Regions from separate parts of the Bartonella sp. WD16.2 genome, predicted to be linked through region 3. Evidence: predicted binding sites of a transcription regulator. Region 3 holds the regulator's gene; each other region holds the start of a gene.
What was found. Region 3 encodes LexA, which represses DNA repair genes until DNA is damaged. Its sites were predicted from a motif close to TGTTCNNNNTGTGTTCNG; they were not measured.
Positions count from the first base shown of each region.

Region 1: a site for LexA is predicted at 2,110-2,127, ahead of uvrA (excinuclease ABC subunit UvrA). Genes of this name have one in related genera too.
Region 2: a site for LexA is predicted at 3,884-3,901, ahead of ruvC (crossover junction endodeoxyribonuclease RuvC). Genes of this name have one in related genera too.

Region 1 covers NZ_CP019781.1:900,773-911,363, reverse strand. Annotated here, with positions in the region: gene uvrA (excinuclease ABC subunit UvrA) at 1-1,942, opposite strand, end outside; gene ssb (single-stranded DNA-binding protein) at 2,164-2,670, shown strand; gene gyrA (DNA gyrase subunit A) at 3,189-5,972, shown strand; partial or broken gene coaD (pantetheine-phosphate adenylyltransferase) at 5,996-6,501, shown strand; gene BWD162_RS03825 (peptidylprolyl isomerase) at 6,504-7,079, shown strand; gene BWD162_RS03820 (peptidylprolyl isomerase) at 7,096-7,608, shown strand; partial or broken gene tgt (tRNA guanosine(34) transglycosylase Tgt) at 8,561-9,694, shown strand; gene BWD162_RS03810 (NADP-dependent isocitrate dehydrogenase) at 10,585-10,591, opposite strand, start outside.
Region 2 covers NZ_CP019781.1:1,468,356-1,478,946, forward strand. Annotated here, with positions in the region: gene BWD162_RS06445 (tetratricopeptide repeat protein) at 1-409, opposite strand, end outside; gene BWD162_RS06450 (thiamine phosphate synthase) at 446-1,111, opposite strand; gene BWD162_RS06455 (OpgC family protein) at 1,210-2,382, shown strand; gene BWD162_RS06460 (DUF1465 family protein) at 2,520-3,038, shown strand; gene ruvC (crossover junction endodeoxyribonuclease RuvC) at 3,915-4,418, shown strand; gene ruvA (Holliday junction branch migration protein RuvA) at 4,422-5,057, shown strand; gene ruvB (Holliday junction branch migration DNA helicase RuvB) at 5,121-6,206, shown strand; gene BWD162_RS06485 (YbgC/FadM family acyl-CoA thioesterase) at 6,328-6,813, shown strand; gene tolQ (protein TolQ) at 6,988-7,701, shown strand; gene tolR (protein TolR) at 7,712-8,164, shown strand; gene BWD162_RS06500 (cell envelope biogenesis protein TolA) at 8,266-9,387, shown strand; gene tolB (Tol-Pal system beta propeller repeat protein TolB) at 9,452-10,591, shown strand, end outside.
Region 3 covers NZ_CP019781.1:714,835-725,425, reverse strand. Annotated here, with positions in the region: gene metG (methionine--tRNA ligase) at 1-387, opposite strand, end outside; partial or broken gene BWD162_RS02955 (DNA polymerase III subunit delta') at 448-1,502, opposite strand; gene tmk (dTMP kinase) at 1,499-2,143, opposite strand; gene BWD162_RS02945 (septal ring lytic transglycosylase RlpA family protein) at 2,792-3,655, opposite strand; tRNA gene BWD162_RS02940 (tRNA-Lys) at 4,031-4,106, opposite strand; gene lexA (transcriptional repressor LexA) at 5,026-5,739, shown strand; gene rimO (30S ribosomal protein S12 methylthiotransferase RimO) at 6,017-7,330, shown strand; gene ttcA (tRNA 2-thiocytidine(32) synthetase TtcA) at 7,332-8,120, opposite strand; gene rpsD (30S ribosomal protein S4) at 8,474-9,091, opposite strand; gene murI (glutamate racemase) at 9,271-10,083, opposite strand; gene BWD162_RS02910 (RNA methyltransferase) at 10,076-10,591, opposite strand, start outside.

The DNA.
Region 1 (10,591 bases), 190 kb from region 3:
TATTTTTAAGGTTATTACCTTGGGCACCAATTACTTTGAGTACTTTTGACTTTGATATTTTACGTCGCTTAGCGGGCATAGTAACTGCCATTTTTCCTGAAAGATATTGGCCTGTAAGCGAGGATGGATTATTCATAATTTCCTGCGGTGTACCTTGAGCAATAACTTCTCCACCATGAACGCCTGCAGCAGGGCCAATATCCACTACATAATCTGCTGTAAAAATGGCATCTTCATCATGTTCAACAACGATAACTGTATTGCCAAGATCACGTAAATGGCACAACGTTTTTAAAAGGAGTCCATTATCGCGTTGGTGTAGACCAATAGACGGTTCATCTAAAACATAAAGAACACCTGTGAGGCCAGAACCAATTTGAGACGCTAGCCGAATGCGTTGACTTTCTCCGCCTGAAAGTGTTCCTGAATTTCGAGATAAGGTAAGATATTCAAGTCCCACATGATTTAAAAATTCTAAACGTTTACGGATTTCTTTTAAAATACGTGCTGCAATACTACGTTGTTTTTTATTAAGATACTGATCAATATTAGCAAACCAATCATTTGCTTTTAGGATAGAGAGTTCTGATACTTGCCCAATGTGCATTTCGTTAATTTTAACACAGAGTGCTTCTGGTTTTAACCGATGACCATTACAAGCTCGACAAGGTGAAGAAGACATGTAATATTCGATTTCTTTATATGAGCCAGCAGAATCGGTTTCTTTCCATCGCCGTTCCATATTTGGAATAACGCCTTCAAAATATTGGGTTGTTGTGTTAGAGCAGCCTTCATCTTCGTGAATAAGGGGAATTTCTTTTGTTTTTGTACCGTATAAAATAACATGCTGGGCTTCATCTGAAAGTTCACACCATTTATCTGTAAGTTTAAATTCATAGGCTTTGCCTAACGCTTTTAGTATTTGGTTATGGTAAGGTGAGGGTGATTTAAACCAAGGGGCAATGGCTCCAGATTTTAAAGTAAGATTTTCATTGGGTACAATTTTTGCTGGGTCAATTGCTTTTTGAATGCCAAGCCCATCACAAGTGGGACAAGCACCAAAAGGGTTGTTGAATGAAAAAAGGCGTGGCTCGATTTCAGGAATAGAGAATCCGGATATAGGGCAGGCGAATTTTTCTGAAAAAATGAGTCGTTTATGTGTTTCATTTTTTGATTTGTTGGTAGATTCCTTTGAGGTTTCCTTTATTGTCAAAGGTTGATCTGCCATTTCAGCAATCGCAAGTCCGTTTGCAATCTGCAGACAGGTTTCTATACTATCAGCTAAACGAGAAGTAATGTCATGACACACAACAAGGCGATCTACCACTACGTCTATATCATGTTTATATTTTTTATTAAGAGGAGGGATGTCAGGAATTTCGTAGAAATTGCCATCAACTTTGGCACGTTGAAATCCTTTTCTTAAAAGTTCTGCTAGCTCTTTTTTATATTCACCTTTTCTTCCTCGCACTAAAGGTGCCATAATAAAAATCCGCGTACCCTCTGGTAAGGCCATAATTTGGTCAACCATTTGGCTGATTGTCTGATTTTCAATAGGGAGGCCTGTGGCAGGTGAATAAGGGATACCGATACGAGCAAAGAGAAGGCGCATATAATCATAAATTTCAGTTACAGTACCAACTGTTGAACGAGGATTACGGCTAGTGGTTTTTTGTTCGATAGAGATAGCAGGGGACAGACCATCTATTTGATCAACGTTTGGTTTTTGCATCATTTCCAAAAATTGGCGTGCATAGGCAGAAAGGCTTTCAACATAACGACGTTGACCTTCGGCGTAAATTGTATCAAAAGCTAAGGATGATTTACCTGAGCCGGAAAGTCCTGTTATAATAATTAATTTATTGCGAGGAAGGTCAAGATCGATATTTTTAAGGTTATGTTCACGTGCGCCGCGAATAGATATATATTTCTGGTGAGACATGTTGATCCTTGGCGTATGAACAAAAAATTTACACTATTATATGAAATAAGACCTTTCCTTTGAAATTACAATGTGTTCCATTATTATAAGAGAAAGAAGAGTGTAAATTCTTTTGGAAAGAGAAGTAAAAGTACAGCTTTTTTCCTTTATGATGGATATAAGCTAGATGTTTTTATTGTCTTTTACTATAAGAAGGTAGTTTAAATTTTGGAGTTTGTATAATGGCTGGTAGCCTTAATAAAGTTATTTTGATTGGTAATCTTGGTGCTGATCCTGAAATCCGTCGTTTGAATTCTGGTGATCAAGTGGCAAATCTACGTATTGCCACTTCGGAAAGCTGGCGTGACCGTAATACGAATGAACGTAAAGAACGCACCGAGTGGCATAGCATTGTTATTTTTAATGAAAATCTTGTAAAAATTGCGGAGCAATATCTAAAAAAAGGCAGTAAAATTTATATTGAAGGTCAATTGCAAACACGCAAATGGCAAGATCAAAATGGTAATGATCGTTATACGACAGAAATTGTTTTACAAAAATATCGCGGTGAATTACAAATGCTTGAAGGTCGTGGCGCTATGGATGGTGGGGAGAGAATGCACGAAAATCCATTAGGTAGTGATGACTTTGGGGATAGTAGTTTGGATCGAAAAGAAAATTTTAGCCAAAACAATAATTATTTGGAAGGAAATTTTTCACACCAATTGGATGATGACGTTCCATTTTGATAATCTATAAAAGATGTTATTATTGCTTTTTATTTTCAAACAAGAAGGGTAAATTTCTAATTTAAAGTTTATTGTCTTATAAGAAAAGTAAAAAGAAACTTATTTTGTATCATGCAGTTAAACTGATTAGTAAATGTATTAGAAGGTATGTGGCAGGTTATAACATAAGGAGCGCTAAGTTGTGCTCATGTCAAAAAGCATGGTAAGTAGATTGAAGATGAAAGATTATTGTAAAGGCAATGATCTATTTCTTAAAGTCTTTATTTTAGTATTTTTGTTGAGAAGATTGCCTAAGATACGCGGGGAATTTGAAAAGATTGCATTGGGCATTGTTTATTTCATTTTTTAACTCAGGGGAGCGGATTATGTTCATTTCATTTCTGATTCTTCATATAAACAAGTAATATATTAGAAATTATTGTTCAATTCTTACTCTCTTATGGGGAGGGGAGTTAGCATTTTAAAGTATTTTTCGATATAAAAGATCAAAATGATTCTTTTTTGAAAGTATTAGAACTGTGACCGATCTTACTCCACTGACAGAACGTGATGTGCTGACCGGTATTGAGCCAGTTAGTATTATTGAAGAAATGCAACGCTCCTATCTCGATTATGCGATGAGCGTGATTGTATCACGTGCATTACCTGATGTGCGTGATGGATTGAAACCTGTTCATCGTCGTATTCTTCATGCAATGAATGAAATGGGTCTTTCTTTCAACAAATCTTATCGTAAGTCAGCGGGTGTTGTTGGTGAAGTAATGGGGAAATTTCATCCTCACGGTGATGCTTCGATTTATGATGCATTAGTGCGCATGGCGCAGGATTTTTCTTTGCGAAATCCGTTGATTAACGGGCAAGGGAATTTTGGTTCTATTGATGGTGATCCACCTGCAGCGATGCGTTATACAGAGTGTCGTTTAGAGAAAATCTCAGAAGAACTTTTAGCTGATATCGATAAGGATACTGTTGATTTTCAAGATAATTATGATGGACGTGAACGTGAGCCTATGGTTTTACCAGCACGTTTTCCTAACCTTTTGGTAAATGGATCGGGTGGTATTGCTGTAGGAATGGCGACTAATATTCCTCCACATAATCTTGGTGAAGTTGTTGATGGATGTATCGCTTTAATTGATGATCCCAGTATAACGCTAGATGAGATGATTAAAATCATTCCTGGTCCTGATTTTCCTACGGGTGGTATTATTCTTGGCTGTTCGGGTATTCGTTCGGCGTATGAAACGGGGCGGGGTTCAATTATTATGCGTGCTAAAGTCGATATCGAAGAAATTCGTAATAATCGGCAGGCAATTATCGTAAGCGAAATACCTTACCAGATTAATAAAGCTACAATGATTGAAAAGATAGCTGAATTAGTTCGTGATAAACGTATTGATGGAGTTTCTGATTTACGTGATGAATCTGATCGTGATGGGTATCGGGTTGTTATTGAGCTTAAGAGAGAAGCTGTTGCGGATGTTGTTTTAAATCAACTATATCGTTATACGCCACTGCAGGCCTCTTTTGGTTGTAATATGGTTGCGTTGAATGGCGGAAAACCTGAGCAGATGACGTTGCTTGATATACTTCGTGCATTTGTTTCTTTCCGTGAAGAAGTGGTAAGTCGGAGAACAAAATATCTTTTACGTAGAGCGCGTGAGCGTGCACATGTTTTAGTTGGGCTTGCTATTGCTGTTGCTAATATTGATGAAATTATAGCATTAATTCGCAAGGCATCTGATCCACAAATAGCGCGCGCACAATTAATGGAGCGGCGTTGGTTGGCTATTAATATAGCACCTTTAATTAAGCTTATTGATGATCCTCGTCATATTATCCATGAGGATAATACATATCATTTATCAGAAGAACAAGCGCGTGCTATTTTGGAGTTGCGTTTGCAGAGGTTAACAGCACTTGGTCGCGATGAGATTGCTGACGAATTAAATAAAATTGGTGTAGATATTACCGATTATCTTGATATTTTGGCATCGCGTTCACGAATTATGGGTATTGTTAAAGATGAACTAAACGCTCTTCGTGAAGTATTTGCAACTCCTCGGCGCACTGTTTTTGGTTTCGGTAGTGCGGATATGGATAATGAAGATCTGATCGCACCAGAAGAAATGGTGGTGACAGTTAGTCATAGTGGTTATATTAAACGTGTGCCTTTAAATACGTACCGTGCCCAACGTCGTGGGGGTAAGGGGCGTTCTGGTATGGCTACAAAAGATGAGGATTTTGTAACCCGTTTATTTGTAGCTAATACACATACACCGGTTCTTTTCTTTTCGTCACGTGGAATTGTCTATAAAGAGAAAGTTTGGCGTTTACCTATTGGTACGCCGCAATCGCGTGGGCGAGCTTTAATTAATATGCTGCCCTTGCAACAAGGTGAGCGTATAACAACAATTATGCCTTTACCAGATGATGAGGAAGATTGGAGCAAACTTGATGTTATGTTTGCAACAATGCGTGGGACTGTACGTCGCAATAAATTATCAGATTTTGTTCAAGTTAATCGTAATGGTAAAATTGCAATGAAATTTGGTGAAGAAGGAGATGAGATTCTTTCCGTAGAGACCTGTACAGAGTATGATGATGTTGTTCTTACAACAGCGAATGGACAATGTATTCGTTTTCCTGTGAGTGATGTTCGTGTGTTTGTTGGGCGTCATTCAATGGGGGTACGTGGTATCAACATGGGTGATAGTGATAAAGTCATTTCTATGACTGTTTTAAAGCATGTTGAAGCTACGTCGACTGAGCGTTCTGCCTATATTAAACGCGTGATCAGTGAACGGCGTGCAGCTGGTGCAGATGATGAAGATATTGTCATTGGTGATGAAGAGTCAGAAACAACCGTAACAGAATTAACAGATGAACGTTATATGGAGCTTAGTGCCCATGAACAAATGCTCTTAACAGTTAGTGAGTTTGGTTATGGAAAACGGTCTTCCTCTTATGATTTTCGTATTTCAGGACGTGGAGGAAAGGGGATTCGTGCAACCGATCCATCCAAAACAGCTGAAATTGGTAAGTTAGTGGCAGCCTTTCCGGTGGAAGCGCAAGATCAAATTATGCTTGTCTCAGATAAAGGGCAGCTTATTCGTGTTCCTGTTAATGGTATTCGCATAGCTGGTCGTTCGACCAAGGGGGTAACGATCTTTAATACAGCAAAAGGTGAGAAGGTTGTATCAGTTGAGCGTATTTCTGAGCCTGAAGTTAATGCTAGCGAACCAGATATGGAAGAAAGTGAGCAGCATTGCAATGTGGTTGATGCGGACGACGAAGTGTAATTGTGAAAACATTGGAGTAAATGATGACCATTGCTCTTTATGCAGGTTCTTTTGATCCTATTACAAATGGTCACCTTGATGTTTTGCAAGGCAGTTTATTATTGGCCGATGAAGTGGTGGTAGCTATTGGTATACAAAGTGGAAAACAATCACTTTTTAGTTTTGAAGAGCGTGTTGATTTAATTACACAAGTCGGGAAAGACTTATTAAATACAGGTCCTGATCGATTGCGAGTTATTGCATTTGATAATCTTTTAATTAATAAAGCGCGTGAAATTCAAGCTTCGTTTCTTATTCGTGGTTTGCGTGATGGTACTGATCTCGATTACGAAATGCAAATGGCAGGGATGAACAAGATTATGGCTCCTGAATTACAAACTGTTTTTTTACCGGCAAGCGTTTCTAGTCGTCCAATAACTTCTACATTAGTGCGCCAGATTGCTGCTATGGGGGGGACGTTATGCCTTTTGTTCCTCAAAATGTTGCACAAGCTTTGTGTTTGAAATTTAAATCCTTGAAGGAAAAATGATTGTGTATATTAGAATTTTTGCCATTTTAACATGTATTGTTTATCTTTTTTCATTTAATGCTTTAGCAAATGAGCATAATACCCTTGTTTTATCCCTTAAAAATGGTGATGTTGTTATTCGTTTACGTCCTGATCTTGCGCCAAAACATGTCGACAGAATCAAAAAATTAACAGAAGAGGGTGCTTATAATAATGTTGTATTTCATCGTGTTATCCCTGGTTTTATGGCGCAGACAGGCGATGTAAAATTTGGAAAAAAAGATAGTACTGATTTTGATCTTAAGCGCGTTGGTATGGGTGGTTCAAATTATCCTGATTTAGTAGCAGAATTTTCAAAACAGCCATTTAGGCGTGGTACTGTTGGTATGGCACGTTCACAAGATCCTCATTCAGCAAATTCTCAATTCTTCATTTGTTTTGATGATGCTACTTTTTTAAATGAACAGTATACTGTTGTTGGGGAAGTTGTAAAAGGAATGGATGTTGTCGATGAAATTAAGAAGGGCGCTGTCAGTAATAATGGATCTGTAACAAATCCTGATGTTATCAATGCTGCTCATTTGCAACGTGATCAATAAATCAAAGGATAATTATATGGCTGAGATTAAAGACCCAGAAAATACTTTAATTCTTGAAACAACAAAAGGCAATATAGTGATTGAATTGTTTGCTGATTTAGCTCCTGGCCATGTGGTGCGTATTAAAGAGTTAGTGCGTGAAGGTGCTTATGATAATGTTGTTTTTCATCGTGTTATTGATGGTTTTATGGCTCAAACTGGTGATGTGAAGTTTGGGAAAAAAGACGGTCAGAAATTCGATTTATCGCGTGTGGGTATGGGAGGATCGGATAAGCCTGATTTGAAAGCAGAGTTTTCGAATATTTCTCATAAACGTGGTACAGTTTCTATGGCACGCAGCCAAAATCCAAATTCTGCTAATTCGCAGTTTTTTATCTGCTTTGAAGACGCTCCTTGGCTTGATCGTCAATATTCTATATGGGGACAGGTTGTGGAAGGTATGGAAAATGTTGATAAGATCAAGCGTGGTGAACCTGTTGTAGAGCCTGATATGATTATCAAAGCCAAAATTGCTGTGGATACAAAGTAGTATTAGAATATTGTGCAGATAATTTCTGTTTACGGTTTAATTTGGAATTTTATTGAGATTAATGTGAACTGTGTGTTTTTGTGTAAATAAAACTTTTCAATTTTGAATTTTCGAAATAACGGGCCCTATTATTAAAATTGGCTTCTTTACATCAAAATGCACGTTTTCTTTATATATATTCTTCAAAAGCAAATCTTACAAGATTTTTTATGTTTGTAATTTTCTAAGCTTTTTAGTGAAAAGAATACACTTAGTTTTTGTGAAGCAAAATATTATTCCGGTATAGTTGAAGTATTTGTTTTGGTTCTGTTACTCTAATTTATTTGGGTAGATGCTATTTCTATCTTATTTGTTGTGTTTAAAATTGCGTTTAGAGTGTTGAAAAAATATTAAAAAAAGCAGAAATACTAAATTATTTTTATTTATAAAATAAAGTAACAGTTCCGATTATCAGTTTACATTTTAGCGAAAAATTTCAAAATGGGCTTCAAAAATATAAAATGGAGCAGCACTATTTTGTTTTCAATGTAAGAAGATGTGTATTTTATTCTGAATGTGACAGTATGCATAATCATAAAATGGATTCAGAGAAATTGATTATATTCATACCTAAAATTATTTAAGTATTTATGACACTAAAAACATACAAAAATAAAGTTATTGCTATCTAAGTACAACACTTAAGGTTATTTAGAACTGTAGTGGATAAATGTTAATATTTTAAGATATTTAACCCGAACACTACAGATATTTTTTTCGTCAAGCTGTTTTTATTGTGTTGATTGGTAGATAATAAATTCTCATTTATTTCGTTGAATTTTCTTAATGCTGGTTTCGGTGTTTAGTAAAGTAAATTCATTTTATAACACTTATAATAATGCGATCAAAAAAGGAGTTGTGTTTTTTTGTTGCTATAACGATATGAATTTGTTTAATCGAAAAGACGAAAATAATGGTTAAGACGTTTCACTATAGACAAAATTGCTCAAGATGAACAGGCACGTTTGGGTGAAATTATAACAGGACGTGGACGTATTCGCACACCCGCATTCATGCCAGTTGGAACGGTAGGGACCGTTAAGGCTATGTATATGGATCAGCTACGTGATCTTGGGGCAGATGTTATTTTGGGTAATACTTATCATTTAATGTTGCGTCCTGGGGCTGAACGGATTGCACGTTTAGGAGGCTTACATGAATTTGCTCGTTGGCCTGAACCTATTTTAACGGACTCTGGTGGTTTTCAAGTTATGTCGCTTTCAGGGATTTGTAAAATCACAGAGAAATGTGTGATTTTCCGCTCTCATATTAATGGAGCGTATTATGAAATGAGTCCAGAACGTTCTATTGAAATCCAAGGACTGCTTGATTCTGACATTCAAATGCAGCTTGATCAATGTATTGCATTACCTGCAAGTGAGAAAGAAATAGAAGCTGCTATGGAACTTTCATTACGTTGGGCGCAGCGTTGTAAAACAGCTTTTGGTAATCAATCAGATAAAGCTATGTTTGGTATTGTTCAAGGTGGTGATAATATGAAGTTGCGTGAGCGTTCTGTTCAAACCTTGAAAGAGATGGATTTGAAAGGTTATGCTATTGGAGGGCTTGCAGTTGGTGAAACTCAAGATGTTATGATGGCGGTATTAGATGCTACTTGTTCTATTTTGCCAGAGAATAAACACGCTATCTCATAGGAGTGGGCACTCCAGATGATATTTTAAAAAGTGTCGCTCGAGGTATTGATATGTTTGATTGTGTTTTACCAACACGTGCTGGGCGCCATGGCTTAGCTTTTACCCGCTTTGGTAGAATAAATTTGCGCAATGCACGTTATGCAGAAGATTCTCGCCCTCTTGATCCACAGTCGCCTTGTCCCGCTGCACGTGATTATAGTCGTGCCTATTTGCACCATTTAGTCAAATCTAATGAAGCTCTTGGTGGTATGTTGTTAACTTGGAATAATCTTTCTTATTATCAACAGCGTATGCAAGATATTCGTACTTCTATTAAAGCAGGATGTTATGCTGATTTTTGTGCAGAAGCGAATGCTTTATGGGAGCAAAGCAATAAGGCATTAGCACATTAATGTGTGTTTATTTTTGATAGTATTTGACTTATTTTTTATTGTATTAAGTTTATTTTCTCATAAAAAGAGTGTTTCTTAACAATTTTGATTCACTAGAGTAACTTTTTTGAAAAATATAAAACTGCGCTATCATAAAAAAATGAATTGCGCAGTTTTATTGACAACATTTTCTCTGCACTGTCAATTTAACAGAGATTATTGCTCCGATACGCACTACCTGATCCGGAGAAAAACAGTTTGTTTTCTGTTTCTAGATAACTGTTTAAATTAACAATGTTAATTACAGGTTAGTGATTTCTTAAAGAAGTATGAAAATTACATTTTTTATATAAGATGACTTTAGATACGCAACATATATTAGCATGGTGCTGTTGATTATGTTTCAACCAATATTATTAACACTCGTTTTTTGTTTTACTTAATTTGGTGTTACAGTTTGTAAGCAGTTGCTTGTATAATGTTTATTTCAAAATTATGATTATGGTTGATTTAAATGCTGAAAAATAGTGTTTGAAAGCTGTTAATAGTGTACACTTGTTTTAAGATTACGATTATTATTCAAGCTAATACAACTTAGCTTGGATAAGCTTGCGAGGAGGGGTAGGTTGCTTTTATTTTTGTGATTGTCGTTGTTTTATGGGTTTGATACTAAAAGCTATTGAAAATAGATTTGATAGATACTTCAAAGTATCTCTCTTTTGCAATATTCACATTAGAAAATGTGTGTATACTAATACTAAAGTGTCAATATTTTATTCTTATGAAACAGTATCGCTGTTTTGCTATGTTTTGCATTGAAAAGAAGCTACCTGTTTTATTAGAATACAGTTATTTAATTTTGCAAAAACCCTCAAGCTCTCTTTTCACAGAGCTTGAGGACTTTAATTATATTAATTG
Region 2 (10,591 bases), 750 kb from region 3:
GTGGATCACCGTGCCTTGCAGCGCTTCCAAACCATAAAGCAGCGCGTTCACCATCAAGGGGAACAGCATATCCTTCCATATACATTTGACCAATCAAAGTTTGCGCAGCTGGATCATTGTATTCAGCACGTTTGAGTGCTTCACGAAAAGCTTTTAAATAATCGCCTTGCATATAATAATCATAGGCTTCATCATATTGCCCTGCTTTTAATATTTGAGCAGAACTCTCACGATCTTGCATCTTTGTCGTGCTTTGAGATATCTTTAAAGAGGATTGATTTTGTGATTCTTCTATTTTGGTAGATTTAACTTCAACATTTGATGCTGCTTTTTCTCCAATAGGGCCTGCAACAGCAGAGCAAGACAAAAAAGCTGTAACAATCAACACATACGTAAACACTTTGATCATGGATGTCCTCTCCCCGTTAATCACAAATATCCCTTTCTATGATAAAAGGAGATTTTTGCATTTTTCTTTAATCTTATCAAGTACAATAAAAGGGTGATCATGAGCAAAAATCATTTCTTCAATGGCAATAAATTCGCATGCCGTTTCTAAGGCTTCATCAACAGTTGCAAGATCACTGCCTGCTTGAATAATAGCAGGAACTTCCATAATCTCAGCCCACCATTTTGCTAATGTAATATTTCGAGGATGAGAAGATGGTTTTTTATCAGCACCTAATTTTCCAAAAAATACATAATCAACTCCAGCTTCAGCAACATTCATAGCACAATGACGTGTTCGTAAATTTCCAAAACCAACTATTTTTTGATTTTTTTTCTGATTTTCTAACACATCAAAAACATCAAGACCACCCTCCAAATGCATCCCATCAGCTTTAATTCTGCCAGCAACACGGCTATCTTCAGCAATAATAAGGGCAGCACCATTGTGTTGAATATCATCAGCATACATCTGAGCACTATTTTGTAAAAAAGCACCATCGCTTTGATCAACAAATGAATCATATAAAATAACGCAAGCAAAAGATTTTGTTTGCAAGAGCTGATGTAAAAATGCAGGCTCAATCATACGCCGAACGTCCAATGTTAGAACCAACTGAGGAAAAGAACAATGTTCAATTGGTTTATTTTTCTGATGGGCCATAAAGCCTCCCTTCAAGATTAAATTAAATAAAGATTTATTTTATCGTCACGCTTTGTTAAAGGCAGATTTACCCCTTTGATCATAAAGAAAGATTTTTGATGGCACATCATAGCACTTTCCCTCACGATACACTTCCTTCAAATTATGATAACCATATCCCTCCTTTATCTTATCGTGATACCCGTATTGATGTGTTGCGTTCTTTAGCACTGTTGATGATTTTCATCAACCATATTCCCGGAACATTTTATGAACATCTCACACACAAAAACTTCGGTTTTTCTGATTCGGCAGAAATATTTGTTTTGCTTTCAGGTGTTTCTCTTGGATTAAGCTTTCATACTCAGGCCCTCAAAAGCTGTCTTACTTCATATGTGCAAAAACTTTGGAAGAGAGCTTTTGTGCTTTATAAAGCACATCTTTTTACCACCTTTACCACATTAACCCTCTTTTTGGGAGCCTCTGTCCTATGGCACTCAGAACAACTTTTATCCATGAATAATATGAGGATATTTCTAACACAACCTTTTATCACATTTTTAAGTATTTTAAGCCTTGGCCATCAACTAGGCTATAATAATATTCTTTCTCTTTATATTATTTGCCTGTTGTTTGCCCCTTTTGCTCTTTATCTCACAGACAAACATAAAGGTCTTCTTCTTTTTATATCATTGATAATATACCTTATATGTGGCTTTTATAGCATTGCACCACCTTCTTATCCACTCCAAGGGCAGTGGTTTCTTAATCCTTTATCATGGCAATTTCTTTTCATTATCGGGTTAACAAGTGCTGTATATCTCAAACAAGGAGGAAAAATCATTTTTCGTCCTTTAATTGTGATTTTTTCAGCAAGTTATCTTGTATTTGCACTGCTATGGGTGCGCTTAGAGTGGTGGGGAAGTTTTGGATCGTCTGACTGGTCTTCACCCCTTATGAACTTTAATAAAACGTTCTTAAGCCTTCCCCGCTTAGTGCATATTCTAGCCCTAGCATCTTTGATCCTTTGTATCCCCTGCTTGCATGAGCGATTTCACGTCTCCCCAAAGCACCCCTTAGCGATTTTAGGCAAACAGAGCTTACCAGTTTTTGTCACCGGCACTATTTTTGCAATGTGCGGACAAATTTTCAAAACACTAACGACAAGCACATTTTTTTCTGACACCCTCTTGATGATAAGCGGTATCGCAATACAATTTGCTGTAGCCTACTATTATGAAAGAAAAAAAACTCATCGTCTTATACTTTCAAGAAACAAAACAAATTTATAAATATTGCCATTTTGCTCATTAACCTTAGCATAAAAAGTCTATTGCGCAATTGCCTTTAAAAAGGCATTTTCTATAACAATGAGAAAATAGATCTTTAATTTCATTATTTCTCATATTGGAGTATGGAGTATAAAGACGTGAGTGCACATGGACCTTCACAAGATAAAACCATTATCATGATGGAACACGATGCTTTTGAAAGCGTTTTTAACCACCTCTATGAAGAGACGATGAACCTTATTGAAGAAACGGCAGATTACATCGATAAAGAAGGTAAATGTGCTACGCGTCACCTTTCAGTCGAAACTTCTGCACTCTATGCAAAAGAAGCTATGTATTTAAGTACACGGCTGATGCAAATTGCCTCCCGACTTTTGCTTTTTCGTGCAGGGCGTGAAGGGGAAATGTCTCCTGAACAAATACAAAAAGAGATTGCAAAAATTTCTCTTCATACACCATCACTAGGACCTCAGACCGCTCATTGGGCAGAATTACCAGAAATTTTCCGCCATTTTGTAGCACGTTCTCTGCGTTTAGAAGAGCGTATGCGCCATATCAGTTATGATATTGATCAAGCCTCTTGCAAAACCTTAAAAAAGAACAATCCTGTAAGCAAACAAATTCAATTACTCAAACGTGCTTTTCGGCGCTCTTAAAAAATCCCTTGCCGTCACTTAAAACTAGCTTCTCACCACTAGCGCTTTCAGCTCTGCACTTTTCCCCTCCCTCACCCTTAAATGCCATCCTCTTCCACCAGCACTCCCTCAAACTCCCGATCTCTTCTCCCAAGTCATCTCCCAATCTCCCAAACCCGCCTTTCACATCAATGCCCTACCCTCCACCGATACAACTCAACCTTGTTCTCATTTTCCTCTCATCAATGCAAGCTTTCTACTCCTCCACGCTCTTGTCAGACACGTCCTCACCAACACATTCAAACCTCACCACTACCATTCTAAAACCCTTCATTCTCTCCACCCATCCTCAACCTTGCCCTTTTCCATCATTCTTAAACTTCTTAAAATCCCTTGCTACCACTTTAAAACCAGTTCCTCACCACTAGTGTTTTCAGCCCCGCGCTCTTCCATCCCTCGCCTTAAATGCCCTACCCTTCACCGATACAACTCAACCTTGTTTTCATTTTCCTCTCATCAATGCAAGCTTCCTACTCCTCCACGCTCTTGCCAGACACGTCCTCACCAACACATTCAAACCTCACCACTACCATTCTAAAACCCTTCATTCTCTCCACCCATCCTCAACCTCGCCCTTTTCCATCATTCTCAAACCTCTTAAAATCCCTTGCCACCACTTTAAAAAAACAGCTCCTCACCATTGGCGTTTTCAGCTCTACACCTTTCTCTGCATAAAAAGCTCAACTCTTTTTCAATTATTTTCATTACACTCTTTTAGTATTTCATTGTATTCTTTTAGCGTTTTTACTGTATTCTTTTGGATTGTATTAATGTTTCTATGTTCTTTTTGTGTATTGCATCTATTCAAGAACAAAGAAATAACATAGGCTTAATTATATGGTAAAAGTGATTCGTATTATAGGCATCGATCCTGGACTACAGCGAACAGGGTGGGGCGTCGTTGATCTATTAGGCAATCATCTACATTTTATCGCATCAGGCACACTACGCTCTGATACACAAAGTCACCTTGCTTCCAGGCTATGTCAACTTCATCAAGGGCTTTCTGATGTTGTACATCGTTTTATGCCTCATGAAGCAGCTGTTGAGAATGTTTTTGTTAACAAAGATGCCACTGCCACTTTAAAACTTGGTCAAGCACGTGCCATTGCACTTCTCGTGCCAGCCCAAGCAGGTCTTCCAGTTTCTGAATATGCCCCAAACACCATTAAAAAGTCTGTTATTGGTGTGGGCCATGGTGCAAAAGAACAAATCCATATGATGGTCAAAACTCTTCTCCCACGTGCTGAATTTGACAGTAGTGACGCAGCTGATGCGCTGGCACTGGCACTTTGTCACAGCACCCACCGTACTAACTTATCCTACAGTTCACAAGGTTAATATATGATTGGCAAATTAAAAGGCATACTTGACAGTATCTGTGACGATCATATCATTCTTGATGTGCAAGGTGTGGGATATAGTGTTTTTGTGTCAAACAGGCTTTTATCTTCTTTACCAACCCTTGGTGAACACTTAAACCTGTTTATTGAAACACATGTTCGCGCAGAGGCCATTCGTCTTTTTGGTTTCACCACAAAAGCTGAACGAGACTGGTTTTGCCTGCTACAAAATGTGCCAGGAGTAGGTGCAAAAGTTGCCTTAGCCATTTTAGGAACTTTATCCCCCGGTGAACTTGCCCAAGCAATTGCATTAAATGATGTAGCAATGATCAAACGTGCCCCTGGCATCGGTCAAAAAGTTAGTGAAAGAATTATAAGCGAATTCAAAAACAAAACACTGCCCTTTAATGAAGAGAGCAAAAACACTGCGCATTTTACTTCAAACCTCCAGGCACAAGAAACCAATCAACCTGTCAACGATGCACTATCGGCTTTGATCAAACTTGGTTTTGAGCGTGATCAAGCAGCACAAGCTTTGTCTTGCGCACTCTCTAGCCTTGAAGAAGAAACTGTTTCCTCAGCGCTTCTCATTCGCCATGGTCTTAAATTGCTTTCCAATTCATCCAACACAAGGTAACTTTTTAAAATACAATATTTTTCTGCTCAGATAAATACAAGGTAACATATATACAAGGTAACAATGCGTAAAGATGAAAGCCAACGCCTTCTTGGTGCCATACCCCTTCCCAATGACCCAGATCGTTCCTTAAGGCCACAAGTCCTTGATGATTTTATTGGTCAAGAAGCAGCGCGTGCAAACTTAAAAATATTTATTGAAGCAGCAAAAGCACGCCAAGAAGCTTTAGATCACGTTTTATTTGTAGGGCCACCAGGGTTAGGAAAAACAACACTTTCGCAAATTATGGCTAAAGAATTAGGCGTTAATTTTCGTTCAACATCAGGACCGGTCATTGCTAAAGCAGGTGATTTGGCAGCCCTTTTAACCAACCTAGAAGAACGTGATGTTTTGTTTATTGATGAAATTCACCGTTTAAATCCAGCTATTGAAGAAATTCTTTACCCAGCAATGGAAGACTATCAACTTGATTTAATCATTGGTGAAGGACCAGCAGCACGTTCAGTCAAAATTGAGCTTGCTAAATTTACCTTAGTGGCAGCAACCACACGTTTAGGATTATTGACCACTCCTTTACGGGATCGTTTTGGTATTCCCATCCGGTTAAGTTTTTATACCATAGAAGAATTAGAATATATCGTTCAGCGTAATGCCCGCCTTTTTTCAGTCCAGATAAGTGATGATGGCGCCCATGAGATTGCATGTCGTGCACGTGGAACCCCACGTATTGCAGGAAGATTATTGCGCCGGGTTTGTGACTTTGCTCTGGTTAAAGGCGCAGAAAAAATTGACCGCTTCATTGCAGATGAAGCCCTTTCACGCCTTGAAGTTGACCACCTCGGTCTTGACCCTCTAGATCGGCGCTATCTGATCCTCATTGCAGAAACTTTTCTAGGCGGCCCCGTTGGCATTGAAACAATTGCGGCTGCTCTCTCAGAACCACGTGACGCCATTGAAGATATTATTGAACCTTATTTACTGCAACAAGGTTTTATTCAGCGTACAGCCCGCGGGCGAATTATTACAGAAAAAGCTTGGGCGCATTTAGGGCTTTGTCCCCCTGAACCAGTAGCCTCACAAAAATCTACACCATCAGCTGACACAGATCATTCCTCACAACCCACTCTATGGGAAAAAGAAGATGACTAAAACCACCACCAATAACACGTATATCAATACCCCCCATACTAACAATACACCCCCCAACACCCCTCTTGCCCATAATATTCGCACCAACAATATTTGTACCAACAACCTTCACGCCAACAATATTTGTGTCAACAATACTCACACCACCGATACCTCAGCCGATCATAATGATGATTTAGCTTATGTTCATGATCTCCCTACAAGAGTCTATGTTGCAGATACTGATTTTTCTGGTGTTGTGTATCATGCGCGTTATTTGGAATTTTTTGAGCGGGGGCGTTCAGAATTCTTGCGAAACATAGGGTGTAATAACATAGAGTTAGCATCAGGCACACAGTCACCATCAGGTATACAAAGGGAAAAACTATTTTTTGTCGTGCATCGCATAGACATTACTTATTCCCGCCCTGCACACATGGATGATCTTTTAACGGTTAAAACACGACTAGAGGGTGTTCAAGGGGCACGCTTTTTCATGAATCAACAAATCATGCGTGATAACATCCTGTTAGTCGAAGCAAAAGTAACGCTTGCTATTATGAATCAAGCAGGAAAACCACGCCGTTTACCTAAAGGTCTTTTTTCTTCCATACTTGTTTCAAAATAAAACTGACTTATTTTTAAAATAACAGAGGAAAAACAAGCGGTTTTGAGTGTTTTTTCTACTTGAACATCTTTTTGTTTAGAAACTTAAAACTTTGTTTTGTCAAATTTAGAAACTATAAAACAATATGCTTTAATGAGATTTTGTAAATAAATTTTCATTTAAAGGAACGATACTATGGCGCACATAGAACTTGGCTCTCCAGATACCCTTGGAATGTGGAGCTTGTTTATGCAAGCCAATTTGGTTGTCAAAGCTGTTATGATTGGGCTTGTTTTTGCATCGGTATGGAGCTGGGCGATCATTATCGATAAAATATTTACTTATCGAAAAATACGCTATGACATCAAACAGTTTGAGCAAATTTTTTGGTCAGGCAAATCTTTAGAAGAGCTTTATGTAACCTATCAAAACCATCATACTAACAGCATCTGCGTTGTTTTTATAGCAGCAATGACGGAATGGAAAAAATCCCTCACCAAAGGGGTTCAACCATCGTTGAATTTACAAAGCAGAATTGAAAAAGCCATGGACTTAGCCTTAGGGCGTGAAAGTGCAAAAATAGAATCAAAATTAGGCTTCTTAGCTACACTTGGATCAGCTGCCCCCTTTATTGGCTTATTTGGAACAGTTGTCGGGATTATGAATTCATTTCTTTCGATTTCAGCTTCTCAAAATACATCCCTTGCAGTGGTAGCACCAGGCATTGCAGAAGCTCTTTTAGCAACAGCAATTGGCCTGTTAGCGGCCATCCCCGCTGTGATTGCTTATAATAAACTCATGCATGAAAGCACTCAAATCATAACGCATATAGAGGGCTTTGCTGATGAATTTTCAACGATCATGTCACGGCAAATTGATGAAAAAATAACCTCAAATTCATTGCGATAGGCGGTTTTTAATGGCACTTTCTCTTGCTTCTCCTTCTCAGAAAAACACACGAAAACGCCGTCGCTTGCAAAATCATTTAATCAATGAAATTAACATAACGCCTTTTGTAGATGTTATGCTTGTTTTATTGATTATTTTTATGGTCTCCGCGCCCCTTTTGGTCAATGGTGTTCCTCTTGATTTGCCTCAAAGCCAAGCAGGACCAGTGCAAACAGACCGCCCTCCCTTAACAGTTTCACTTGATGCACAAGGGCGTTTTGCAATCAATCAAAACTATTACTCTACATCACAAGCATTGATTACAAAATTAAAAGAGCAGCTATCAACTGATCAAACATTGCAAAACCAACGCATTTTTGTGCGCGCTGCCAAAACTGTTGAATATGAAAAAGTTTTACAACTTCTTGCTGATATTCAAAAGGCCGGTTTTTCGCAAGTTGCTTTAGCTAGTTTAGCGCAATAATAAAACCATAAAATTAGATGATCGCAAAAAGCGCATACAAAACCATACAACAGTCCTATACAACGTCGATCAACAGTAAAAAAGGCTAAGGCTTAAAGAAGATGAATACAAGTTCTCATCATAGCATGAAAAAAAGCTTAGCTTTCTCACTTGCAGCCCATATAGCCATTCTCACCTTGGGTGGGATGCACCTGACACATTCCACCTCTTTTCCTCAACACCAATTAGAGGCCATTCCCATCACTTTAGCTCCCCTTGATCAAGAGCTTGCAAGTGCACAAGGCTCAGAAAATGCGCCATTTAACGAACGCCCAGCACCAAAACCAACCACGTGGCCACAAGAAAAAGAAGATGCACACCATATAGGTGATGGAACACTCGACAGTCAAACCCCCTTAAAGCCAAAAGAAAAACTACAAAATAAAAATGTTGAGACAACACCTCTCTCTTTTGGTGAAAAAGATGCATCTGAAACAAAAGCACAATCCCTTACAACACCAAAAATACAAGAAACGAAAACACAGTCTTCTCCACAAACAACGCCAGAAATCACTTCAAAAATCACTGAAGAGACACCAAAAAATGAAAATATAACACTACCAGAGGAACCAGAAACACCTCAAATAACGCAAATACCTGCTCCGACAGAACCTGAAAAAAAACCACAGCAAATCGTTGAGCTGCCAACAAACGCTCCTCTTCCAACTACAAAAATGAAGCCAAAACCCATCAAACACGCTTCATCCCAAAAATCTCCTCACAAAAAAGGTGAACAAACGATTGAGGATATCTTAGCAATGGATGAAAGCAATCTGATCAATCGTGCACGCACGCAAGGAGGTGGAGCAAAACGCTCTAAAGAACAAGAATCTCAAGGTGCACGAAAAGATATTGGCGACACCACAAAAATGGCACAAACTCTTGTCAATCTTGCGGGTGCATGTATTCAAAAAAAGCTTAAACTTGTTGCTATTGGTGGAAATTTAAATAACCGTCCAGTTGTGCGTTTGCAGTTTCAATTAAACCGTAATGGAATGATTATAGGTACGCCAATCATTGAAGCTCTCAAAGGTGATGAAAGCCAACAAACTGTCATGATTCAACAAGTATATGCAGCTGTTTTTGCATGCCAACCCTACCCAGATCTCCCGCGTGATCAATATAACTTATGGGGGCAAGGTTTTGATTTTAATGTTGATCCCCTTCAAGAGAAAACTTTATAATCCAAAAGCAAGCTCATGTAATATGAAAGACATTGTCTCTCTTAAAAGAAAGGATAAATCCAGCATGATAGGAATGAGATACACTCTTTTTTCTTGGTTAATTGTTACCATAAGTGTATGGCTTTCCAGCTTTTCATCAGCCCACGCACAGCTGAAGGGAACCATTGCCAGTGCTGATTTTAACCCCATCTCGATCGCAATCACAGATTTCATATCCAACGATTCAATAGGGTTGAAGATTGCTGCTGTCGTTGCAGCAGATCTTGAACGATCTGGACTTTTTTTACCACTAAGCAGAGCGTCTTTTCCTGAAACAATCATCAATCCCAACAGTCAACCACGCTTTCTTGAATGGCAGCATACGAATATTCAGGGGTTGGTCACCGGACATGTCAATAGAGAAGCAAGTGGACGATTGAGAATTGACTTTCGTCTATGGGATGTCTTTGGTAACCGCCAAATCAAAGGGCGGCGATTTTATACAACTCCAGAACACTGGCGACGCGTTGCACATATGATTGCAGATGAAATCTACGGTAAAATGACAGGTGAACGCGGTTATTTTGATACACGCATTGTTTTTGTTGATGAAACAGGCCCGCGTGATGCACGAGTTAAACGCTTAGCTATTATGGATCAAGATGGCGCAAACCTAACCTATCTTTCCGATGGGAGAGAATTAGTCCTCACACCTCGTTTTTCACCCAATAGGCAAGAAATTACCTATATGGCATATGATAAGAACAAAACACCTCATGTGTATCTTCAGCAAATTGAAATGGGGCAAAGAGAATTAATAGGAACTTTTGACAATATGACAATTGCCCCTCGCTTTTCGCCAGATGGGCAAAAAGTGATTATGAGTTTATTGCAAAATAATGGCAGTGCAAACCTTTACACAATGGATCTGCGCACACGCACCATGACACGCTTAACCACAACTAAAGCGATTGATACCTCAGCCTCTTATTCACCTGATGGCAAACAGATCGTCTTTTCCTCTGACCGTGAGGGTACACCACAAATTTATGTTATGAATGCCGATGGCACTAATCCTCACCGTATTTCTTTTAATGAGGGCAACTATTCTACCCCCATTTGGTCACCGCGCGGTGACTATATCGCTTTCACAAAACAATTTCAGGGACAATTCTCCATTGGCGTTATGCACCCCAATGGACAAGGTGAACGACTTTTAACCACA
Region 3 (10,591 bases):
ACGAACCGAATACCAACCAGCATAACGATCAAGATAAATATCTCCATTATCTTCCATTTTTTTCCAAATTGCTTGACAGGTTTGATGATGTCTTTCTTCTGTTGTGCGAATAAAATCATCATTAGAGCAATTTAACGCTGTAAGCATTTTTTGAAAAATAGCACTATTACGGTCTGCAAGTTGCTGAGGTGTCATGTTTAATGCTTCTGCTGCCTGTTGCATTTTGAGACCATGCTCATCCGTACCAGATAGAAAAAATACGTCTTTACCGTCCAATCGTTGAAAACGGGCTAAAGAATCACTCACAATTGCATTATAAGCATGCCCAATATGCGGAGCACCATTAGGATAAAAAATTGGAGTTGTTATATAATATGTGTCACGCATGTTATACCCAGTTGAAACATAAAAAAGGATACAATGACATAACGCCTATTAATTACATTGTCACGGAAAAAGCTTAGCTTCGTGAATGATCTTATGAACTTTTAAAAGCAGATTGATAACAAATTGCTTTTTATCAAGATTAAATGATTGCAGTTCCGCTATTTCCTGATAAATCTCTTGCCATGTTTGTGCATATTCTTTCGAAAGAGCGAGAGTCCCCTTTTCAGCTGAAATAATAGCTTTTTTTGAATCTTATCAAGAATTTCATCACAAAATTGTTGAAATTTGACATCCGAATCCGATGAAGAAAGTGTCTGAGCAAGATTGTGTACAAGAGCTAAATTACAAACTGATTGTTCTAAAAAACTATCAATGGTTTGAACAATTTCAAGTCCACCATAACACGCAAGTAAGAGCGCTTTCCGAGGGTTTCCTTGGGATTTTTGAATAACCATTTTCATGGTTTCTTTATCGATATCACCCTGATCAGAAAGAATATGTGAAATGACTTGTTTTATTTCATCATCACACAATGGTCGTAGAGAGATCTGTTGACAGCGTGAGCGAATTGTTGGAAGTAATTTTCCTGAACAATGTGTAATAATAATAAATAAAGCCTTTACGGGAGGCTCTTCAAGCATTTTGAGAATTGCATTAGCAGCACTTCTACTCATATCATCTGCAGAATCGATGATGATGATACGCCATCCACCATCTTGCGATGTTTGGTTTAAAAAATGTATGACGTCGCGGATATCATCAATTGATATGCTTGTTTTGAACTTTTGTGTTTTTAAATCAAAATGGCGAGAAATATGTATAAGACCAGGGTAACTGCCCTGCATTATCTGATGCCATACAACTGAATCATGTTCTGGCTGCAAAAAACCACTTTCTTGATTACTTAAAATATTCCAAGCAAAGTGAAATGCTAATGTTGCTTTACCAATCCCCCGCTCTCCTTCAAATAATAATGCATGATGTACACACCCTTCTTTACGTATTTGCGCCAAAAAGTGGCGAACTTCCTTATGACCAATGATGATGTTATTTTGTGATGGTGATAAAATCCCTTCGATGTCGTCATATTGACGCAAAAAATTGATATCACTCATGGCACATGACCTAATATTAACTGATAACAGATATCTTTTATTTGTGACGCTATTGTTTCCACTGCACAAGTTGCATCAATTACACGAAATCTAAAGGGTTCATTTTTAGCCAACTGGAGAAAAGCTTCCCGTCTTTGCTCTTGAATATTTAATTGATCTTTTTCGAAATAATCGATCTTTCCAATTTCTTTTCTCCGTAAATCTGTGCGCTCCATACCAAACGTTGCTGGTATATCTAACAAAAATGTCAAATTAGGCATAACTGTACCCAGACCGATACGTTCTAAAACAGAAAGAAGGTGAGAATTTACCTTATTATTAAGCCCCTGATAAACACGCATAGAATCAATAAAACGATCACATAAAACAATTTTTCCTGCTTGCAAAGAAGGTAAAATAACTTCAGTAACATGGTCAACACGTGCTGCTGTAAATAAAACTGCTTCAATGAATGCACCATATTGTTCTGTATTACCTGATAATAAAATATAGCGCATTGCCTCAGCACCCGCTGTACCTCCAGGTTCTCGAGTTATAACAACGTCATGGTTTTTGCTACGAAGATATTGTGCAAGCAAAGAAATTTGAGTCGTTTTGCCCGCTCCTTCCCCTCCTTCAAATGTAATAAAATACCCTGACACGTATGAACCTTAATTCTTCACTCTGGCCTATATTATTTTTGCAAGCATCCAATTGTTACTTTATAAAGCGCATTTTAAAAACAAATAAAATATTACTTCAATTGTCATTAATTTTGCTAATAAAAATAGGAAAAAAGTAAATATTACTCTGTTTTGCAAAGCATATTATCATGCACCATCAATAATAGCGATTGTGGTGTAGAGATTTGAAATTTTATGCTTTTTATCTATTAAACGTTAATTTCTAAAATAAGGAAAAAACTTTAATGTTATATGCAATTGATTCCTCTTTGTTTAAAAAACAGCACAAAAAGCAGATTGTATAAGGAAAAAGAGGTTATTCATTTTTTACAAGGAATATATTTACAAATTATAAAAAATTTTCATGTTTCTTTATAATTATTAAAATAAATTTATAAAATACATTATATTATTAATGTTTCATATTATACATTTTTCCTTGTTATATAGAATTTACCTATAACATCTCATTCAGCTATTGGCTTGCTGTAAATATATTAACTCAACTTTGTTTTTATGAAGACATTTATATTAATCCAGAGTTTTCCTGGATTATTTGCCACTTCTTAAATGCGTATTGCAAAAAACACAGTGTTTTCCCTTAATAAAACAATTACAATCGGTTTATCATGGATTTTCTTCATTAAATTTATCAGCAAAAGCTATTTGATCTAGTAATGTAGGTTTATCAATCAAAACAGGACCAATATCTGGTAATTTTATCAAAAAAGTCCTAATTGGTTGTTTTGGATTCATCGTGGCCTTCATTAGTTGTTTTTGGTGACCTGTATTAATAGTATCTTTCTTGTCTTCTAGAGTATTCGCTAATGCTAGCATCATAGATGAATTATAATCTCTAGATGTATAAGAGGCCATTAAATAAGCACTATCATAATCATTTACAGGCGCTTTATCGACATACTCTACTTTAACATTTGTCACCCCTTTATCGACATAACCAAGAATTGTCGCAGCTTGTTTGGATAAATCAATAATTCTATCTTTTATAAAAGGACCACGGTCATTTACCCTAACAATAATAGAAGAGCCATTTTCCAAGTTTGTAACGCGAGCATAACTGGGCAAAGGCATTGTAGGATGGGCAGCAGTTAAAAGATTCATATCATAGATTTCACCATTTGCAGTTAAACGCCCATGAAAATCTGAACCATACCATGATGCTTGACCAACACGTTTATAAGTTGGATCGTTTTCTGGATAATACCATTTCCCTTTTATTTGATAAGGTTTACCAACAACAGGTCTACCACCTTTATTTTTTGATTTCTGCTGTGCATTTAAAACCTTTTCAGGTACATTAACAGCCTTTGCCGCCTTTATCACAGGTGTCTTATTATTGAGACTTTTCCCTGTAAATTGTGTTGTTTGGTTCGCACAAGCTGTTAATAAACCAGCAACAGCAATTATAGGCACAAATTGAAAGATCACTTTAACAACGAAGATTAATTTTTTTTTACTATTTAAAAGCATTATCACCCTGCATTCCCTTCTTAGCTTTTACTGTAAATATCAAATTGCATTCTTTGCGTATAATCAGAAATTTATACCCAATGAATGGTTATATTCTTAAGATTCATGGTATTCTAAAAATCAATCTCTCATCAAGATAGTAACGTAACATAAAAGAATATTTGTTACAATTTGTGAAAATAATATACTACCTAATGTGTATTAAAGTTAAACAAAATCAATAGATTATAAATATAAAATCAGAAATAAAACATCATAATATAAGTTGTGAATTAAATCGGGCTTATTTTATATGAATAATAGAAGATAAGTATAATTTATAAATAGTCTAAATAATTTTTCACCAATTTACGGGGAATTTTAAAACATTATCTATGGTGAGCGCGCAGGGATTCGAACCCTGGACCTACTGATTAAAAGTCAGTTGCTCTACCAACTGAGCTACGCGCTCCCACACAATTATTTTGTTTGTGGAAAATGAAATGGGAACATACGGTCGACTTTTCATTTGGTCAACACCTTTTATGAAAAAATATTATTTTTTACCTTGTTTACCAAAATACTATTCATTGCACTCAACTTTCTCATTATTTTATGCATTCTTTTTGAATATAAGTAGAATAATATACAATAGCATATTGCATTCTTTACACCCATTAATATGGGCAGGAAATACGTTTTTCAGCAAATGGTGTTATTCAACTGAATAATAGAATATTAATGATTCAGATCTTCAAGAACTTTTTGCTTTTTTTTGCACAATTTTAGTGTGACTGAACCGTTCATAACAGCAGCTAAATTTTATGAATTAATAATTTGTATAAAGCGATTCCAACTATGAAATTCGTAACTATTTACACTTAATTGAAAGATTATTCTTTAATTGACATATTACTAATAGAAGTTAGTAAAAGTAAAATATTTGAGGCTATTTTTAAGGTATAGATAATCCTTTTCAAAAACTAACTATAAAACCATATGAAAGTTATTATCTAACTTGAGAAAGTTTTGATTGATACCCATAAAAAAGAACATTAAAAGTTATAATTGTATCTGAAAGAAATATAGCTAATATAAATTAGCTTTATTTAAAATTTTAAGCAATTTTCTATTCGTCAATGATCATTACATCTTACTAAAAACACGATATTCCACATATAGCTATAAAATATCAATTCGACAATGATATATAGAATATTATCAAATAAAAAAACAACTGAATCTGCATTCTTTCTCTAGAGTTAAATTTCTAGAATCAAAAATAAAGTAAAGAGTTTTGCGTTATTTTATAAAAAATTGTAGAATAATCATGAAATACTTATACTTTGTCTTCTATTTTTTCTTTTTCGATTTTTTGATTGGAATGTTGAATGCTGACATGTAAACAATATGAGCTACTTTTATTCATTCACAATCATATGAAAGAAACTGGTGTTCCCCCCTCCTTTGATGAGATGAGAAATGCATTAGAGCTTGCTTCAAAATCGAGCATTCATAGGCTGATTACAGCCTTAGAGGAGCGTGGTTTTATACGTCGTTTACCAAATCGTGCTCGTGCAGTGGAAGTTATCCGGCTTCCTGATAAAATAACATTTGATCTTTCTTCTGCACGTAAAATTTTTCCAAGTATAGTAGAAAAAAACAAAAGAAAAACATTTCAAGACTTTGATAATCTTGATAATTCTGACACAAAAAACAAAGAAAATATTACTATCCCTATTATGGGCCGTATCGCTGCTGGTGTACCCATTTCGGCAATACAGCAACAAACAAATACACTTTCTCTTCCACCTGATATGATTGGTTTAGGTGAGTATTATGCTTTAGAAGTTAAAGGTGATTCTATGGTTGAAGCAGGTATTATTGATAGAGATACTATAATTGTTAAACGTCAAAGTACAGCAACACAAGGTGAAATTATTGTTGCATTAATTGATAAACAAGAAGCAACTTTAAAACGTTACCGACGTAAAGGGGTTTCGATTGCATTAGAAGCCGCAAATCCTCATTATGAAACGCGTATATATAGGCCTGAACGTGTCCACATACAAGGCAAACTTGTTGGGCTTATTCGCCATTATTAAAAGACAAAATAACTGAAAATATATAAAAAGCTGTGTACGTTTATGGAATGTTCATACATATGAAACCGTTTCTATGATGGTTAATCGATAATGCCACTTATTAGCATCTTTGTCTTTTATATTCTGTATGTTCGTGAAATATTATAAATAAGTTTACATAATTTTGTCTCAAAATGTATCAAATACATTTAAAGCTTAAAGGGCATACGAACATTTTTCCTAAAAGTAAGAATAATAGATAAGCTAAATTTTTATTAAAGAATTACAAGGATTAATTATGGCAGTACCTCGTATTAGTTTTGTTTCTCTCGGTTGCCCAAAAGCACTTGTAGATTCTGAGCGTATTATTACAAGTCTTCGTTCTGAGGGGTACGAAATCTCACATAAACACCAAGGAGCCGATCTTGTTATTGTTAATACTTGTGGCTTTCTTGATTCTGCACGAGCTGAATCACTAGCTAATATTGAAAAAGCTATCAAAGAAAACGGAAAAGTTATTGTAACTGGATGCCTTGGCACTGAACCTGATGTCATTCGTCAAGCACATCCTAGTGTATTAGCTATTACTGGACCACAAGCATATGAAAACGTCATACAAGCAGTTCATACAATCGTTCCTCCAATACACGACCCCTTTATTGATTTAGTTCCGCCGCAAGGTATCCGTCTTACACCTCGCCACTATGCTTATTTAAAAATTTCTGAAGGATGCTCTAATAGATGTAGTTTTTGTATTATCCCTGCCCTGCGTGGTAATTTGGTCTCGCGCCCCATAAGTGATATTCTCCGTGAAGCAGAGAAGCTTGTACAAGCAGGTGTAAAAGAACTTTTGATTATTTCACAAGATACTAGTGCTTATGGTATTGATATTAAATATGCTGAAAGTTCCTGGAAAGACCGAACAATAAAAGCTAAATTTTTGGATCTTTGTCGTGAACTAGGAGATATAGGTGTTTGGGTGCGAATGCACTATGTTTATCCTTACCCCCATGTTGATGAAGTTATTGAACTTATGGCTGCAGGAAAAATTCTCCCTTATTTAGATATCCCTTTTCAGCATGCATCACCAACTGTTTTACGCAATATGAAACGCCCAGCTCATATGGAAAAAACGAATCGTAGAATTGAAAAGTGGCGAAAAATTTGTCCAGATCTCACTTTGCGATCAACATTCATTGTTGGTTTTCCAGGAGAAACTAATGAAGATTTTGAGATGCTTCTCGAATGGTTAGAAGAAACAAAAATTGAACGTGCTGGTTGCTTTAAATATGAAGCAGTAAAAGGCGCTGCTGCAAATGATCTTGAATTAGAAAGCATTACGGAAGAAGTGAAAGAAAGCCGTTGGCATCGCTTTATGGCAAAACAACAACAAATTTCTACTCGTCTCTTAAAGAAAAAGATTGGAAAAAGACTTCAAATCATCATTGATGAAAGTCAAGGTAAAGTGGCTAAAGGCCGCAGTAAATATGATGCTCCAGAGATAGATGGCGTTGTTCATGTATCATCACGGCGACCACTTCGTACCGGTGAATTTGTTACCGTTAAAATCGAACAATCCGATGCCTACGATCTTTATGGTGTTGCAGTTTAAATTATAGTAAAGCATTAAAGGAAAAAAGTTTTTTATCAAGTAAATGACTTGGGCGTACATTTGTCAAAGCACGAATCATAGTATCTTTACGCCCTGGCATTCTTTTTTCGATATCGTTTAGCATTTCTTTTATTGCATTGCGTTGTAAACCACTTTGACTACCACAAAGATTACAAGGAATAATAGGAAATTGCATTGCTTGAGAAAATTTCTTCATATCTTCTTCAGCTGCATAAACAAGAGGACGCAAAACAAAAAGATCTCCTTCATCGTTTATAAGTTTTCCAGGCATAGCCGCTAAGCGACCACCATGAAATAAATTCATAAAAAATGTTTCTAAAACATCATCACGATGATGTCCAAGTACTAATGCAGAACACTTCTCCTCACGGGCAATACGATACAAATGCCCGCGCCGCAACCTGGAACAAAGCGAACAATATGTTTGTGTTGGTGTTAATTTATCTGTAACAACTGAATAAGTATCCTGATATTCAATGCGATAAGGAATTTGATAATTATTCAAGAAATCAGGAAGAATATGCTTTGGAAAGCCTGGTTGACCTTGGTCAAGATTACAAGCTAAAATTTCAATTTGTAAAAAACCACGCCATTTTAAATCTAAGAGAAGAGCCAACAAACCATAAGAATCTTTCCCACCAGATAAAGCAACAAGCCATTTTTTCCCTGAAGACAACATAGAGAAATCATCAAACGCTTGCCGTATATAGCGTAAAAGTCGTTTACGTAATTTATTAAATTCTACAGTTGAAGGGGCAACTCGAAACATTGGATGGCAATCATCAAAATTCTCCTCCAAAAGACCACCTATACCAACATTTTTCTATTGTCCGATATTACTAAAAAGATTGATTTATAGTACTATACCCTGTGTATAATACAATGGTTTATTTTACAATCATGATACAAATAGTAACACATAATAAGATTTAAATTATGTTAAATCTCGTCTGTAGACTGCATATTAACAGTCAAAAAAATAAAATGCACGGACTTTATGGCAGCAAAAAACTGATAATGCCAACAGATTCTAAAAATGTTATCAATTTCAATAGATACAAAATGACGCCAATTTTAAAAATATACAACCAAATTAGGAAATGATAATTTTTTACACTCAATTTAGCGTGAATAAAATTCAACAACTAAATTAGGTTCCATATGAACAGCATAAGGAACATCTGAAAAAGCAGGAATACGAATAAAGGTCGCTTTCATTTTGCTATGATCTGCTTCAATATATTCAGGTACATCACGCTCAGCTAACTGTATAGATTCTAAGACCAAAACAAGTTGCTTTGATTTTTCACGAACTTCAATAACATCGCCTGGTTTACAGCGGTATGACTGAATATTCGTACGCCGACCATTTACATTGATGTGACCATGATTGATAAATTGACGAGAAGCAAAAATAGTAGGTACAAATTTTGCACGATAGACGATAGCATCCAAACGTGATTCTAAAAGGCCGATAAGATTTTCACTTGTATCACCACGACGACGAACAGCTTCTTCATAAATTTTACGAAATTGTTTTTCTGAAATATCACCGTAAAATCCTTTTAATTTTTGTTTAGCACGCAATTGGACACCATAATCAGAAAGCTTTCCTTTACGGCGCTGCCCATGTTGACCAGGACCATATTCACGGCGATTTACAGGAGACTTGGGACGCCCCCAGATATTTTCCCCTATACGGCGGTCAATTTTATATTTTGTTGATTCGCGCTTACTCATCGCATTTCCTTCACATAAAAAATAAGATCAAAATATAGACCTCAAGGAAACGCACCCTCCTCTGCCTTCTAAAATGAAGACTGACAGGATATCTTACACACAAATTTTGAAAGCTATCCACGGGACACGTCAATTAATATTATTTTCTTAAAAGAAAAAGTTCAAATAACTTTATTCAATTATACTTTAAAGTCAACTCCCTTTACTATATTAAAACTAAACTTTTGTAATAAATGCTCAGTTGCAATTTCTATATTTTGCGATATAAATAAAGCACAATCTTCATGTTTCTTTATATTTTTATTTCGTATTTCCTCTAATAATAACGATCTGGTGCGCCTGGCTATAGCCTTTGCTGGATCAATCCAACTTACCGGCCATAAAGCTTGCTTGTGAAATAAATTAATTAAAAAAGGATAGTGTGTGCAAGCCAAGACAATAACATCTGTATATTTATTATCTTTCTCAACAAAGCATGGTAAGATTTCATGACGTAATTCTTCGTCATCGACAGGACTCCCACGTAAATAATTTTCAGCAAACCTTGCAAGCTTTGTACTCCCTACAAGCTGAACATGGCACTGATTAGCAAAAGAATCTATTAATTTATGTGTATACGCACGTTGAATCGTTCCAGGAGTTGCTAACACTGAAATAAGACCTGAATTTGTCTTTTTAGCTGCTAATTTAATCGCAGGTACAGTCCCAACAAAAGGAATATTAGGAAATTTTCGCCGTAAATCTGTTATCATCAATGTAGAAGCTGTATTGCAAGCAATAACACATAAAGCAGGATTATAAAGTTTTAACAGATTTGTAAAAATCTTTAAAATGCGCTGTTTCAAAGCATCTTCACTCCAAACACCATAAGGAAACCCCGCATCATCAGCAACATAAATAAACTGGAATTCAGAAATAAGAGCACGCACTTCCTTCACCACTGTTAACCCACCAATACCGCTATCAAAAAAAAGAAGTGGCCGCTCACTCATTGGTGTTTACACCTGTTATGATTTTCTTTTTGCGATTACGTCCCACAGGCGCACCACTACCCCGTGGAAATTGAGGTGAAAAATAATCCAATGAAGATATAACTCCTCGTAGCAGTCGAATTTCAGATTCGCTCAAATTAGCACGTGTAAAAACAGAGCGTATATTGAGGACCATCACCTCTTTGCGTTCTTGCGGTCTAAAATACCCACGAGAATCCAAAGCATTTTCTAATTGCGATAAAAAACCGTGCAGCGTGGCTTTATCTGCGGGTTTCATTTCTGCTACACGAAAAGCTGTATCATTTAAATCATCTAAACCGGATTTCATCCATTCATAAGACATCAACAGAACTGCCTGTGCAATATTTAATGAGGCAAAAGCAGGATTAACCGGAAAAGTAACGATTTCATCAGCAAAGCTAATTTCGTCATTTTTAAGTCCCCACCTTTCTCTGCCAAATAAAATACCTATTTTATGCCCAACACTTTCATGATAACGTAAAATACT